3 regions of the Mycobacterium sp. C31M genome follow, and region 3 is predicted to be linked to each of the others. Evidence: predicted binding sites of a transcription regulator. Region 3 holds the regulator's gene; each other region holds the start of a gene.

Region 1 (4,245 bases), on a different contig from region 3:
GCCCTGTGGATCATCTTCACGCTCTACGTCGGGCGGTTTCCCTCCGAGGTCGCCGACACGTTGACCGCCACCAGCTACATCCGCCAGCTGTTCCTGGTGCAGCTGTGGTACCAGCCGTACTTCGACGGTTCGAGCTGGGACGGACCTGCCTGGTCGATCAGCGCGGAGTGGCTCGCCTATCTGATTTTCGGTTTCCTGGCGCTCGTTGTCTTCCGGCTGGCCTCGGCCACCCGGGCGCGCAGCCTGCTGCTGTTGTCCTTCGCGGCGACCCTGCCGCCGGTCATGTTCCTGTTGGCCAGCGGGCAGTTCTACACGCCGTGGAGCTGGCTGCCGCGCATCCTGATGCAGTTCACCGCGGGCGTCATCGCCTGCGCGGCGGTTCGCAGACTGCATCCCAGCGACCGCGCCCGCACCGCGGCGGGTGTCGCATCGATTGTCCTGGCCGCCACGATTGTGGGAAGCCTGTACTGGCTGGACGCGCATCCGATCCCTGATGTGATCGACAGTGGCGGGGTGGTCGATCTGTTGTTCGTGCCCCTGGTGGTGACGCTTTCCATCGGCGCGGGCACGCTGCCGCGGCTGCTGTCCGCGCGGGTGCTGGTCTACGGCGGGCAGATCTCGTTCAGCCTCTATATGGTCCACGAACTCGTGCACACCGCGTGGATCTGGGCGGCAAAGCAATTCGAGCTGACCATGGCCGCGCCCGGGGGAGTCTGGTGGCTGGTCGCGGTGTTCGCGGTAACGCTCGCGGCGTCGGTCCTCCTCTATCACGCCGTCGAGGAACCGGCCCGGCACTGGATGCGCCAGATGGTCGGTCCGCCCCGTTCCGTGCCCAGGGTGCGCCGGGTCGACTCCGACCAACCTGACACCAGGTTGTCAGCCTGAGTCGCGGATATCTCAATAGCACTGCGCCGCACAGTATCTCGCCCCTTTCCTAGAGTAGGCTGACGCCCGATGAGCATGCATGATCTGGTGCGACGGTTCGCGCACCTGGTGGTGGCTGTGGTTGCCGTGGCGTTGGTGGTTGCGGTCGTTCCCGCGCATCCCGGCCGGGTGCGGCCGCTCACCATCGACACGCCGCTGAGCAGGGTGGCAGTGATCGGCGATTCCTATACCAACGGCACCGACTGGGGCGGTCTCGGTGCGGCCGGCTGGCCGGCGCGGGCGTGGGACATCCTGGCGGGTCAGGGCCGCCCGGTGGTGCCCGATGTGGCGGCCGAGGGGCGCGCCGGGTACGGCGTGCGCGGTGACCGAGGCAGCCTGTTCTGGGACCTGACCACCCGCGCGGTGCGGCCCGACGACCGATTGGTGGTGTTCTTCGGGTCTCGCAACGACCAGCCCGTCGACGTCACCGAGGTGGTCAACCAGGCCCGCGGCGCGTTCGATCTGGTGCGCGTCATCGCGCCCAATGCCCGTCTGCTCGTCATCGGACCGCCGTGGCCCGCCGCTGATGTGCCGGTGTCGATCCTGCGCATCCGGGACGCGCTGGCATCGGTGGCGCGTTCGTCGGGGGCGCGGTTCGTCGACCCGCTCGAAGAGCGCTGGTTCGTCGGGCGGCCGGACCTGATCGCTGCCGACGGTGTGCATCCGACCGATGCCGGCCACCAGTACCTGGCCGAGAAGATTGCGCGGTTGATGGGTGCACAGTTGACGCCGAGTCGGTAGTCCCCAGCTTTCGCGGCGTTCGCTGCCCGCCGAAACACTCAGGAATTTCTTAAGCATTTCCCTTGCCAGCGCTTGTGTTCGAACATAGAATCGAACACAAGTTCGAATTGCTATTGCTCCCGGTTCGGTGAGCACGCGCCGGCGACGTCGGTCGTCGACAAGGTTCGACCGTACCCGTCGGGGCGGTTGGGCGGTGCTGGCTGGATCGGGTTGTGATGGCCTGGTGGGGAAGGTGGGTCCCGCGATGGACGCCGCTTGTCTTGAGTCTTTTCTGAATGCGTTGATCGACGATCTCACGCCGTCTCCTGCGCCGGATGCGGATGTGGGGCGGACGTTGTTCCATCTGTTGGAGTGTCCGCGGGTGGTGGATGAGCCGGCGGTTCTGTCGGTGTTGGTGGCTGCGGTGACGGCGCGGAATGTGTTCGACTTTGTGATCGCGTCCGCGGTGGCCGCGGCCGAGCGGTTGGGGGTGCCGGCGCGCAAGCGCCTGAAGTCGGGGTCTGATCTGCTCACCGCGATCGGGATGTCGCCTGGTGCGGCGTACCGGGCGGCGCGGGTCGGGCGGGCGGCACCGGATCTGGCGGCGTTGACGCGGGCGCTACGCCTGGGTGGGGTGGGGATCGAGTTCGCCGACGCCGTCGTGCTCGGGGTCGCCCACATCCACAGCCGAGTGCCGTTGTCCGAGGCCGATCAGGCGGCGGTTGTCACGAAGTTGATGGTCAAGACCACCCCGGCGCAGGTGAAGGACAAGGCGCGGGCGATCGCGATTGATCGCACCGCGAAACAACCACCCGAGGAGCGAAAAGTCCCGGTGGCCGAGGACACCGCCCTCAACGACATGGCCCTGGTGCAGAACGCCGAAGGCCGCACCACCGCGACCATGGACCTGGACGCGCTGACGGCAGAAGCGCTGCTCGCGGCGTTGGATCCGCTGTGTCGCCCGGTGCCGCTGCCGGACGGCTCCCCAGACCCCCGACCGGCGGGGCGGCGCCGAGCGGATGCGATGGGCCAGATCGTGCACACCTACCTGTCGCACTCGGACCGGCCCATGTCCGGCGGGGTACTCCCGCACGTGACCCTGATCCGCCCGGCCCAGGTTGGTGCCGTGGACGCACTGGGGTTCACCGGCCCGGTCAGTGCGGCGACCGCGGATCTGATCGCGTGTGACAGCACGCTGAGCTCGGTGGTCGTCGACCACCATCATGTCCCTTTGGATGTGGGGCGCAGTGAACGCCTGTTCCCGCCGTACATCCGTAAAGCCTTGGGGATCCGGGATGGCGGGTGTGCGTTCCCGGGGTGTGGGCGACCCGGGTCCTGGTGCGATGCCCACCACATCATCCCGTGGAGCCAAGGCGGCACCACCAGCCTGGACGGCGGAGTGTTGTTATGCCGGATGCACCACACCCTCATCCACCACAGCGGGTGGCAGGTCTACCTCGGCCCCGACCGCCACCCGTGGTTCATCCCACCCCACGACCCGGCAGGACCCGAAACAGAGCATCTGCGATCACACGCCCGAAGAACCATGACAGATCTACCTACCGCTGCATAACCCCAAAGCTCAATAGCACCTTGACAACTCAACAGTGAAATGCGGGGCCTTCAGTGTCCTGAGTCGCTGATCCGGCACAGATTGTGTTGGCGGACAGCCCAACTGCGGCCGGTTCGGCGGCTCAGGACACCCGGTGCTTGCGAGCCTTCTCCTTCAACGGCTCGGGAAGCGCGTCGGCGGCCAGGAGCTCGGGCCACAACGCGGGTTCGGTCATCATCGCGCGGAACACCATGCCGATCGTCACATCGTGGTCCGGGCGTTCGACGACCTCGATGGTGTCGCCGGTGCGAACGGTGCCGGCCGAGATCACCCGGAGATAGGCGCCCGGCACGGCCTGCCGGGTGAAGGTCTTGATCCAGCCGTCGATCTCCAGCCACGCCGAGAAGGTCCGGCACGGCGTCCGCGGACGGGTCACCTCCAGGATCAGGCCGTCCGACCCGATGTGCCAGCGCTCGCCGACGAGTGCATTGGTGACGTCGACGCCGGCGGTCGTCAGGTTCTCGCCGAACGCGCCGTTGCCGATCGAGCGGCCGAGTTCACGTTCCCAGTCGTCGAGATCCTCACGGGCATAGGCGTAGACGGCCTGATCGTCGCCGCCGTGGTGCTTCTGCTCACTGACCAGGTCGCCGATCAGCCCGCTGCCCAGTCCGCCCTGCATCGGGCCGGGTGCGCGCACACCGACGGGCTCATCGGTAGGACGCTTGTCGATCCCGGTCGGCTTCTTCTTGGTGTCCGGATTGGTCATGGGATGGGCGATGTTGACCGTCAGCACACTCGACATGAGCCAAGCCTAGTCTGGCTGCATGTTCGTCACTCCCCGCTACGGCGACGGTGCCCTGGCCGATCTGATCCCGTCGGTACTCGCGGTGCTGGGTGTCGAGGGGGAGACCGATCGGGTGGGTCTGGGTCTGGACGGTGTGCGTCGGGTGGCCGTCCTGCTGGTGGACGGGATGGGTGCCGAACTGGTGGCGGCACGCGGCGACGTGGCACCACTGCTCGCGGGTCAGTCGGGTCGATCGCTGACGGCA
Region 2 (4,245 bases), on a different contig from region 3:
GATGCCGACGATCCGATCGGCGAGAAATTCGCCGCATCCGATCTGGTGCGCAGCACCTGGTCGCCTGCCATCCAGCACGGCGCTCCGCCGTCAGCCCTGTTGGTCCGCGCGTTGGAGCGCTGTGAGCAGCGGTCGGATACCCGATTGAGCCGGGTGCTGATCGATCTGCTCGGGCCGGTCCCCGCCGAGGGCGATCTGTGGGCGCGGGCCACCAAAGAACGTACCGGATCGCAGATCGAACTGATCTCGGCCGAGCTGCTGGCGCCGGGACCCGACGGAGCGCCCCGGCCGGTGGCCCGGGCCAGCGGATGGCGGTTGCAGCAGCAGGACACCGCCGAGGTGGTCCACGCGCCGGCGCCGCCACTGCGCCCGCTCGCCGACGCCAAAAGCCGTGATATGGCCAAGGATTGGGATCCCAACTATGTTCACAGCGTCGACTGGCGTTGGCTGACAAAGCCGTTGGCCGACGGGCCGGGCGAGTCGTGGATCCGCCCGACCGTGGACCTGGTCAAGGGCGAGGTGATGACGCCGCTTGAGCGTTTGTTCACCGTCGCCGATGACGCCAACGGTATCGGCACCAAGATCGACATCCGGACATGGACCTTCCTGAACACCGACCTGGTGGTGCACATCCACCGGGTTCCGGACGGCGAGTGGATCGGCATCCGCGCCGAGACCAACTACGGGCCCGACGGCATCGGAACCACCTTGGGCACGCTGTTCGACGAGTGCGGACCGATCGGCGCGATCCAGCAGTCGGTGCTGGTGCGCCGCCGACCGCCGCGCGTCCCGAGACGCTGACCATCCGCGGACAACGACTCGGGACGCTCCGCGCCCCACGGTTCACTATGGAGTTTTCAAGGTGCCGTGCAGCTTTGGGTCAGGCAGCCGTGGGTAGGTGTGTCATGGTTCGTCTCGCGTGGGATCTGAGATGCTCGGGTGCGGGTCCCGTCGGGTCGTGTGGTGGGATGAACCAGGGGTGGCGGTCGGGGCCGAGGTAGACCTGCCAGCCACTGTGGTGGATCAGGGTGTGGTGCATCCGGCACAACAACACCCCGCCGTCCAGACAGGTGGTCCCGCCTTCACTCCACGGGGTGATGTGGTGGGCATCGCACCACGACACCGGCCGCCCACACCCCGGGAAGGCACACCCACCGTCCCGGATCCCCAACGCTTTACGGATATGTGGCGGGAACAGGCGTTCGCTGCGGCCGACATCCAGTGGGACGCCGGTGTGGTCGACGATCACCGTGCTCAGCGTGCTGTCGCACGCGATCAGATCCGCGGTGGCGGCGCTGACGGGCCCGGTGAACCCGAGCTGATCCACACCTTCTTCGCCCCTGACACAGGTCTGTGGTGGCCGGATCAGGGTGACGTGCGGCAGCACGCCCCCGGACATGGGCCGGTCCGAGTGCGACAGATAGGTGCACACAATCTGCCCGAACGCATCCGCGCGGCGCCGCCCCGGCGGCCGCGGATCCGGGGACCCGTCCGGCAGCGGCACCGGTCGGGTCAACGGATCCGAGGCCGCCATGAACTCTTCTGCGGTCACCGCGTCCAGATCCATGGTCACGATCGACCGGCCGTCGCTGTTCCGCACGATAGCCACGACATTGAGGGCGGCGTCCTCCGCGACCGGCACCGCCCGCTCACCGGGTGGTTGTGTCGCGGTGCGGTCGATGGCGATCGCCCGCGCCTTCTCGGCCACCTCGGCCGGGGTGGTCTTGATCATCAACTTCCTCACCACCGTCGCCCGATCCTCCTCGGACAACGGCACCCGGGAATGCACATGGGCGACCCCGAGCCCGACCGCATCGGCGAACTCGATCCCCACCCCGCCCAGCCGTTGGGCCCGCGTCAACGCCGCCAGACCCGGCGCAGCTCGCCCGACCCGTACGGCCCGTTGCGCCGCACCCGGGGACATCCCGACCGAGGTGAGCAGGTCCGAACCGGATTTCAGGTGCTTACGCGCCGGCACCCCGAGCCGTTCCGCGGCGGCGACCGCGGACGCGATCACGAAATCGAACAGATTGCGCGCGGTCACCGCAGCCACCAACACCGCCAACAACGACTGCTCATCCACGATCCGCGGACACTCCAACAGGTGAAACAACGTCCGGCCCACATCCGCCTCCGGCGCAGCAGACGGCGTGAGATCGTCGATCAACATATTCAGAAAAGACTCAAGACAAGCGGCGTCCATCGCGGGACCCACCTTCCACACCAGGCCATCACGGCCCGCCCCAGCCAGCACCGCCCAACCACCCCGAAGGGTACGGTCGAACCTTGTCGACGACCGATGTCGCCGGCGCGTGCTCACCGAAGCGGGAGCAACAGCAATTCGAACTTGTGTTCGAGTCTACGCCTGAACGTCAACCCTGACAACGAAAATCCTTAAGAACTTCCTGAACATTTCGACGGGCGGCGAATACCGGCACGAAGCCCGCGTACTGGGGGTAGTAGCGGGGAACCCAACCCCGGCTACGCGGGTTTCGGCGCGGCAAGTACGCGGGGCATGTCTCAGGACATCGGTGACAGTTCTGCCACGCCGCTCAGCCGACGATCGCGCTCAGCAGATCCGGTGCCGAGTGCAGTTGCTCGACGTGCCAGACCCCAGGGCGTTCCTCCGTCTTCATCAGATGGGCCACCACAAGATGCGCGACCTGCGCGGTCATCGCCGCCTCGCCCCGGCCACGATGGAAGGCCCCGACCCGCAGCGAACGGCCGTCGCGGATGCCCGTCGCCTCGGCGCAGACGGCGAATCCGCCGGCCGCATGCGGAAGCCGCGACATCAACCGAACCAGTGGGTCGCGTACCGCGGCCGACCCGAGAATCCGGGCTGCTCCGATGCGCGCGCCGATCACGGCCGTCGTGTGCACCGCCCGCGGCTGTAGCGCCAGCCATGACCGCACGGTGGGAATCTCCAGCGTCCGAGCCAATGTGCGTTGTTCGGGAAAGTTGAACCCGGCGCCAGAGATTCGTGACGGTCCGCCGAAGTCGAGCTGTCGCCGCGTCGCGAACGGCAATTCCGTGCTCTGGCCACCACGCTGGGCCACCGCAAAGGGCACCGCGAGATTGGCCAACGTCCAGTCCATCGCCGCGACCCCGTGTTCGTCACCGATGCTGAGCTGAACCCCGATGTCGAGGCGATCGATCTGTTCCAATCCCGAGCAGACCTCCCGGGCAAGAAGATTCGTCAGCCCAGGCGCGACTCCCACACTGAGCACGCCGGTGGCTCCGTGCTCGATAGCGATCGGACGTAGGTCCTCCACCGCCGCGATTCCGTCGGCGTCCGCCGAGACGTCGGTGTAGTTCACGCCGGACTGCAGGCAGCCCGCGGCCAGTGCCGCCTCGGTCCTGGCGGCGCAGGAAACCACCAGGGCGGGTTGTTCGGTGCGGATCAGCATTTGTACCGACGCCGGGTCGGCTGCATCGAGATGAGCAGCGCGTGTGCCATATCCGAGCGCACCGGCCACGTCCTGTGCACGCGTTCGATCCCGTCCGCTGACGATCAGCTGACCCGGAAACCGTGGAGCGAGTCGCTCGCCGAGCAGGCGGCCCACCAGTCCGTAGCCGCCGGCGATGACGATTGCGCCCGACCCGGTCATGACTCGGCGGCCACATCGGCGAGGAGCGCCAGCGCATCCACCAGTTCGCTCGCGGCCGGGACGTTCTCGGGATCGAAGATGGACTGAACCGCCAGGCCGTCGAACAATGCGATGAGAATCGTTGCCACGGAGCGGACTTGTGCACCGTCGAGGGCGGCCATCGCTGGTCCCAGGCTGTCGCCGACGGCCGCGCGGAAGTCGTCGTAGGCGGACCGCAGCTCCTCGCGCAACGCGTCGCTGCGCTCTGCCTGGGCGAAGACCTCGATGGCCGCGACTGCGTCCGAGCGATCGGTGCGCAGGTCGTCCAGAAATCCTTGCAACACTGCCGTCAGTCTTGCCTTGGGGTCGGTCTCGCCGAGGTCGACCGCATTTCGCAGCGGTCCCTGCGCCCATCGACGGGTGGCATGCACGGCGGCCTGATGGAGCAGACCGTCCTTGGAGCCGAAATAGTAGTTGACATCGGGGGCGTGCGCGCCGGCCGTCGCCAGGATCCGACGAGTTGTCGTCCGTGCCCACCCGTCCTCGGCCAGGCAACGAACAGCCGCGTCGAGCAGCCTGTCACGTGTGCTCATGCAACCATCCTAGCGTGTGCTATTAGCAATCGCTAGGATGAGTCGTATGACAGCTTCCGTGATCC
Region 3 (4,245 bases):
GGCGAGCAGCGCCAACAACACTGTCGCGACGGGTGTGATGGGCCGGCGACGGTGCGATGCGCGCGACATCAGCACACCGGTACCGCGATACCCGACCGCGCCACCACCGGGCCGACGGGTCTGCGGCCGGCGACGCCTTCGCACCACGACATCGCGCGGCAGCGGCCATACCTCGGCGGCCGCCGCCGGGCGGCGCTCCAACTCCTGCGGCCGGACAGCCGAACGGCCGCGCACATCGCTTCGTGCCTCGAGAATCGTCATGTGCCTTACCTCCCGGTGAGTAACGTTCGCTTCTATGTTCGAAATACTAATCGATCATCTGTTCGATGAATAGAACACGTGATCGAACTGTTGCGAAACGATAGCGGCGACCACCGACAAGTGAGCGCGGCCGACGTGTTGAATGACCCCATGACGACCACCGGCCGGACCAGGCGTTCGCCGCGCGCACTGATCGCGCTGGCCATTCAGGCCCTGGAGGACATCTCCGAACTACGCCGCTCGGCCCAGTTCATCGCGGAGAACATCGCCGCACTCAGCGAGAGCGCCGCCGGCATCAACCGGCATGCTGAGACCATCGCCACCCAGATCACCGGGCTCAGCGAATCGGCGCACGGCATCGACGTGCACGCCGAGAAGATCGCCGCCGAGGCGGGCCTGATCTCCCAGCGGCTGCCCACCATCCAACGGTTGGCCGAGGTCATCGACCCGCTGGAGAGTACGGTCGCCCGCCTCGGCTGGATCGCCGACCGGATTCCCGGCGGCAAGCGCTGATCAGCCGCGGCCGCCGGCCAGCAGACCGGTGGAGGCGAACCTCAGGCCGCGCCGCAGCTCGTCGAGACTGATCGGATCGTCGCTCTCGATATAGCGCAGTGTGGTCGCCACAGCCATGTTGTAGAACAGCCAGGCCAGCGCCCTGGCGCTGAGGTCGTCGCGATACCGGTCCCGGTAGTGGCCCATGTGCAGGGTGGCCATCGCCAGCAGGGTGGCGTTCAACCCGGAGATGTTGTCGAATGTGCGTACATGGTCGGGCCGCTCGGCCAGATGGCGGATGAGCCGGGTCTCGGGCGCGGCCATGGCGACCGACCGCAACAGCTCCTCGATCGCCGGCGCCTGTTCGGCCGCCTTCCACGGCGATCCGGGCGGTCGCGCGATCCGGGCGGTCGCGCGATCCGGTCGGTGGACTCGGTGCTGCGCTGGACCTACGGCGGCACCGAGGCCGTTGCCGAGAAGGTGGAACTGCTGCGCGACAACCGCAGACTGGCCCCGGCTGTTGCACATGCCGATGCGCGACTACCCGAACACCCCCGCCGAGATGGACGCCTACTTCGAATCATGGGTCGACCGGCTGGAAGCCACTCCGCAGGCCCGTCAGCTGATCGAGGAGATGAAAACCGGCAAGGTGGAACTGCCGCCGTCGGCGCCCCGGGTGCTGCATCCGGTGGCGCGCCGGGCCCTGCGACCCGGCCTGCGGCTGAACTATCTGTCGGTGATCGGGCTGCTCGACCCGCGGCTGCGCGCCAAACTCGGTGTCACCTGGAGCGCGGACGAGGAGCGCGAGCTTCAGCGCATCTACCGGGCCATCCGCTTCGCCTACCGGGTGCTGCCGGACCGCCTGACCTACTTCTCGCTGGCCTTGCGATTGTTCTTCCAGCCGGTGCCGATCGCCTGGGCGCTGTGGTCGACGGGGATACCGCGCCGCCGCTGAGCCACGACACGCCTCGAACACATGTTTGATTATCTCGGGCGTGGCGACTACATTCGGCCATATGAGCGACAGCACCAACACCCCTGAGGCACGCTCCGGTCTGACCGAGCGTCAGCGCACCATTCTCGAGGTCATCCGTACCTCGGTCACCACTCGCGGTTATCCACCGAGCATCCGGGAGATCGGCGACGCCGTCGGGTTGACCTCGACGTCATCGGTGGCGCACCAGTTGCGCACCCTGGAGAAAAAGGGCTACCTGCGCCGCGACCCCAACCGCCCGCGCGCGGTGGACGTCCGCGGGGCCGACGACAACGTCACACCCATCGTGGCTACGGATGTGGCGGGCTCCGACAGCCTGCCCGAGCCGACGTTCGTACCGGTGCTCGGCCGGATCGCGGCCGGCGGACCCATCCTGGCCGAGGAGGCCGTCGAGGACGTCTTCCCGCTGCCCCGCGAGTTGGTCGGCGAGGGTTCGCTGTTCCTGCTCAAGGTGGTCGGCGAGTCGATGATCGACGCGGCGATCTGCGATGGCGACTGGGTGGTCGTCCGGCAGCAGAACGTCGCCGACAACGGCGATATCGTCGCCGCAATGATCGACGGTGAGGCCACCGTGAAGACCTTCAAGCGGACCCGTGGTCAGGTGTGGCTGATGCCGCACAACCCGGCGTTCGACCCGATCGACGGGAACGACGCCGTCATCCTGGGCAAGGTCGTCACCGTCATCCGCAAGGTCTGATCAGTCTGCCCGGATGAACCCGTTCGCCTGTGCGAATTCCTCACTGGCGAACCAGATCTCGGCCTCGGTGTCGCGGTAGCCACGGCTGCCCGGCGCCCAGTACAGGCCGGTCTTGGTATCGGCCTTGACCGGATAGCCCTCGGGCGCCCGGTACCGGTCGGTGGTGGCCAGCCGCATGGAGGTCCAGCCGGCGTCGTCGGCCTCGTCATCTGATGAGGCAGCGGCGTGTCGCCCGCTCGGGACGTCCATCACCGCCGTCGGCTGCTCCAGCCGCGGCTCCGGTTCGGGCTCCGCGAGCACCGGCTCCTCAAGTGCGGACTCGAACGGCAGCGACTCGATCCGGGTCGGCGCGGTGTCGATGGCGTCATCGTCGAACAATGGCAAGTCGGCCGGCGGTTCGGCCGCGATATCCGGGGTCTCCAGTTCGTCGCCGAAGCGGTCGTCGGCGCCGTATTCGTACTCATGCTCGTCGGCATCGTCGACATCCCGGTCGAAGTCGTCGGGCTCGTCGACGACGTCCTCGGCCGGGGCCAGACCGGCCTCCGCCGTGCGCTTGGCATATGGCGGGGTCTCGCTGTCCGCGGGCACCGACGCCCACTGACTGGGCTGGACGTAGTCGTTGGCGGGTCCGGTATGGAACTCGTCCTCCCGGCTCTCGTACCGGTCCTCGTAGCCGCCGTAGCCGCGGTCATACGGTTCGTCGAGGTGATCGTCTTCGCGTGGCCGCCGGTTACGCAGCACCGCGACGGCGATCACGGCGATCAGACCCAGCAGCGGGATCAGGCCGAGCAACCACCACCAGCGCCAGGTGTACCACTTGTCGCCATCGGCGGCCGGTGCGGCTTCCGGGGACTCGGCGGGTGCCTGCGGCGCGTCCGCGCCGGGCACCTCCAGGCCGGCCAGCTGCGACTGCAGCCCGGCGGGCTCGGTGCTGAATCTGTTGGCGGCCTTGTCCCAGGAGATCGAGCCGCCACTGAACTGCTGAGTGATGACACCGCCGTTGTCGGTCTGATCGGTCTTGGGCGCGCCGAGTTCACCGGTCGCGCCGCCGAGCTTGTCCCAGGCCGCGTTCATCGCGCCGCGGACGATCACCGCGCCGAAATCAGGGGTCCAGAAGATGACCGGCTTGTCCTCGGCGGCGAACGGCACCACCGCGCTCTGCGGGGCCAGCCCGCCGTCACCCTCACTCGCGGTGGGGAACCCGAGGTCACCGGTGGGGCCGCCGACACTCTCGTACTTGGCCAGCACCTGACCGGTCACCACATTGGCGCCGGTGGCCGGGCTGTAGAAGATCTTGCCGCCGGTGTAGTTCTGCCCGACACCGTCGGCGCCGATCGCGTACTGCGCGCCCTCCTCGGCACCCAGCGGGCCGAGCGCGCCACCGGCGGCCCGACGCGCCGCGGCGATCGCCGAGGTGGCATCCGAGGGCACTTCGACCGCACCCAGCTGGCCGGCCAGCTCGGGCGGAGTGGTGGTGAAGGTGCGGGTCTTGCGATCCCAGGAGATCTCGCCGCCGGTGAACTTCTGCGCGACGACATCGCCGTTGGTGGTCTCGTCATCGCTGGGCACACCCAGGACACCGGCCGAGCCGCCCACGGCGTCCCAGGCGCTGTTGATCGCGCCGCGGACTACCCGGGCACCGGTGTCCGGGGTCCAGAAGATGACCGGGCTGTCGGGTGCGTTGAAGGTGACGTTGCGGCTGTTGGCGGCGCGCCCGGGTCCCTCGTCGATGGTCGGGAAGCCCAGGTCGCTGTCGGCGGGACCGCCCAGGGACTCGTACTTCTCCAGGATGGCGCCGGTC

What was found. The regulator LexA, encoded in region 3, represses DNA repair genes until DNA is damaged. The targets are predictions, from matches to a motif close to CGAACANNTGTTCG.
Region 1: ACLBYA_RS27490 (DUF222 domain-containing protein) is a predicted target of LexA. The motif match lies at 1,757-1,770, and genes of this name have one in related genera.
Region 2: ACLBYA_RS05165 (DUF222 domain-containing protein) is a predicted target of LexA. The motif match lies at 2,343-2,356, and genes of this name have one in related genera.

What each region holds. Positions count from the first base shown of each region.
Region 1 covers NZ_JBKFAX010000022.1:105,055-109,299, reverse strand. The annotation lists gene ACLBYA_RS27500 (acyltransferase family protein) at 1-885, shown strand, start outside; gene ACLBYA_RS27495 (Rv0518 family GDSL lipase) at 955-1,665, shown strand; gene ACLBYA_RS27490 (DUF222 domain-containing protein) at 1,910-3,217, shown strand; gene ACLBYA_RS27485 (MOSC domain-containing protein) at 3,339-3,998, opposite strand; gene ACLBYA_RS27480 (alkaline phosphatase family protein) at 4,021-4,245, shown strand, end outside.
Region 2 covers NZ_JBKFAX010000003.1:54,992-59,236, forward strand. The annotation lists gene ACLBYA_RS05160 (thioesterase family protein) at 1-801, shown strand, start outside; gene ACLBYA_RS05165 (DUF222 domain-containing protein) at 881-2,170, opposite strand; gene ACLBYA_RS05170 (saccharopine dehydrogenase family protein) at 2,553-3,608, opposite strand; gene ACLBYA_RS05175 (TetR/AcrR family transcriptional regulator) at 3,605-4,180, opposite strand; gene ACLBYA_RS05180 (GNAT family N-acetyltransferase) at 4,227-4,245, shown strand, end outside.
Region 3 covers NZ_JBKFAX010000010.1:111,005-115,249, reverse strand. The annotation lists gene ACLBYA_RS16675 (LysM peptidoglycan-binding domain-containing protein) at 1-261, opposite strand, end outside; gene ACLBYA_RS16670 (hypothetical protein) at 412-774, shown strand; gene ACLBYA_RS16665 (TetR/AcrR family transcriptional regulator) at 775-1,281, opposite strand; gene ACLBYA_RS16660 (oxygenase MpaB family protein) at 1,280-1,708, shown strand; gene lexA (transcriptional repressor LexA) at 1,770-2,444, shown strand; gene ACLBYA_RS16650 (LGFP repeat-containing protein) at 2,445-4,245, opposite strand, start outside.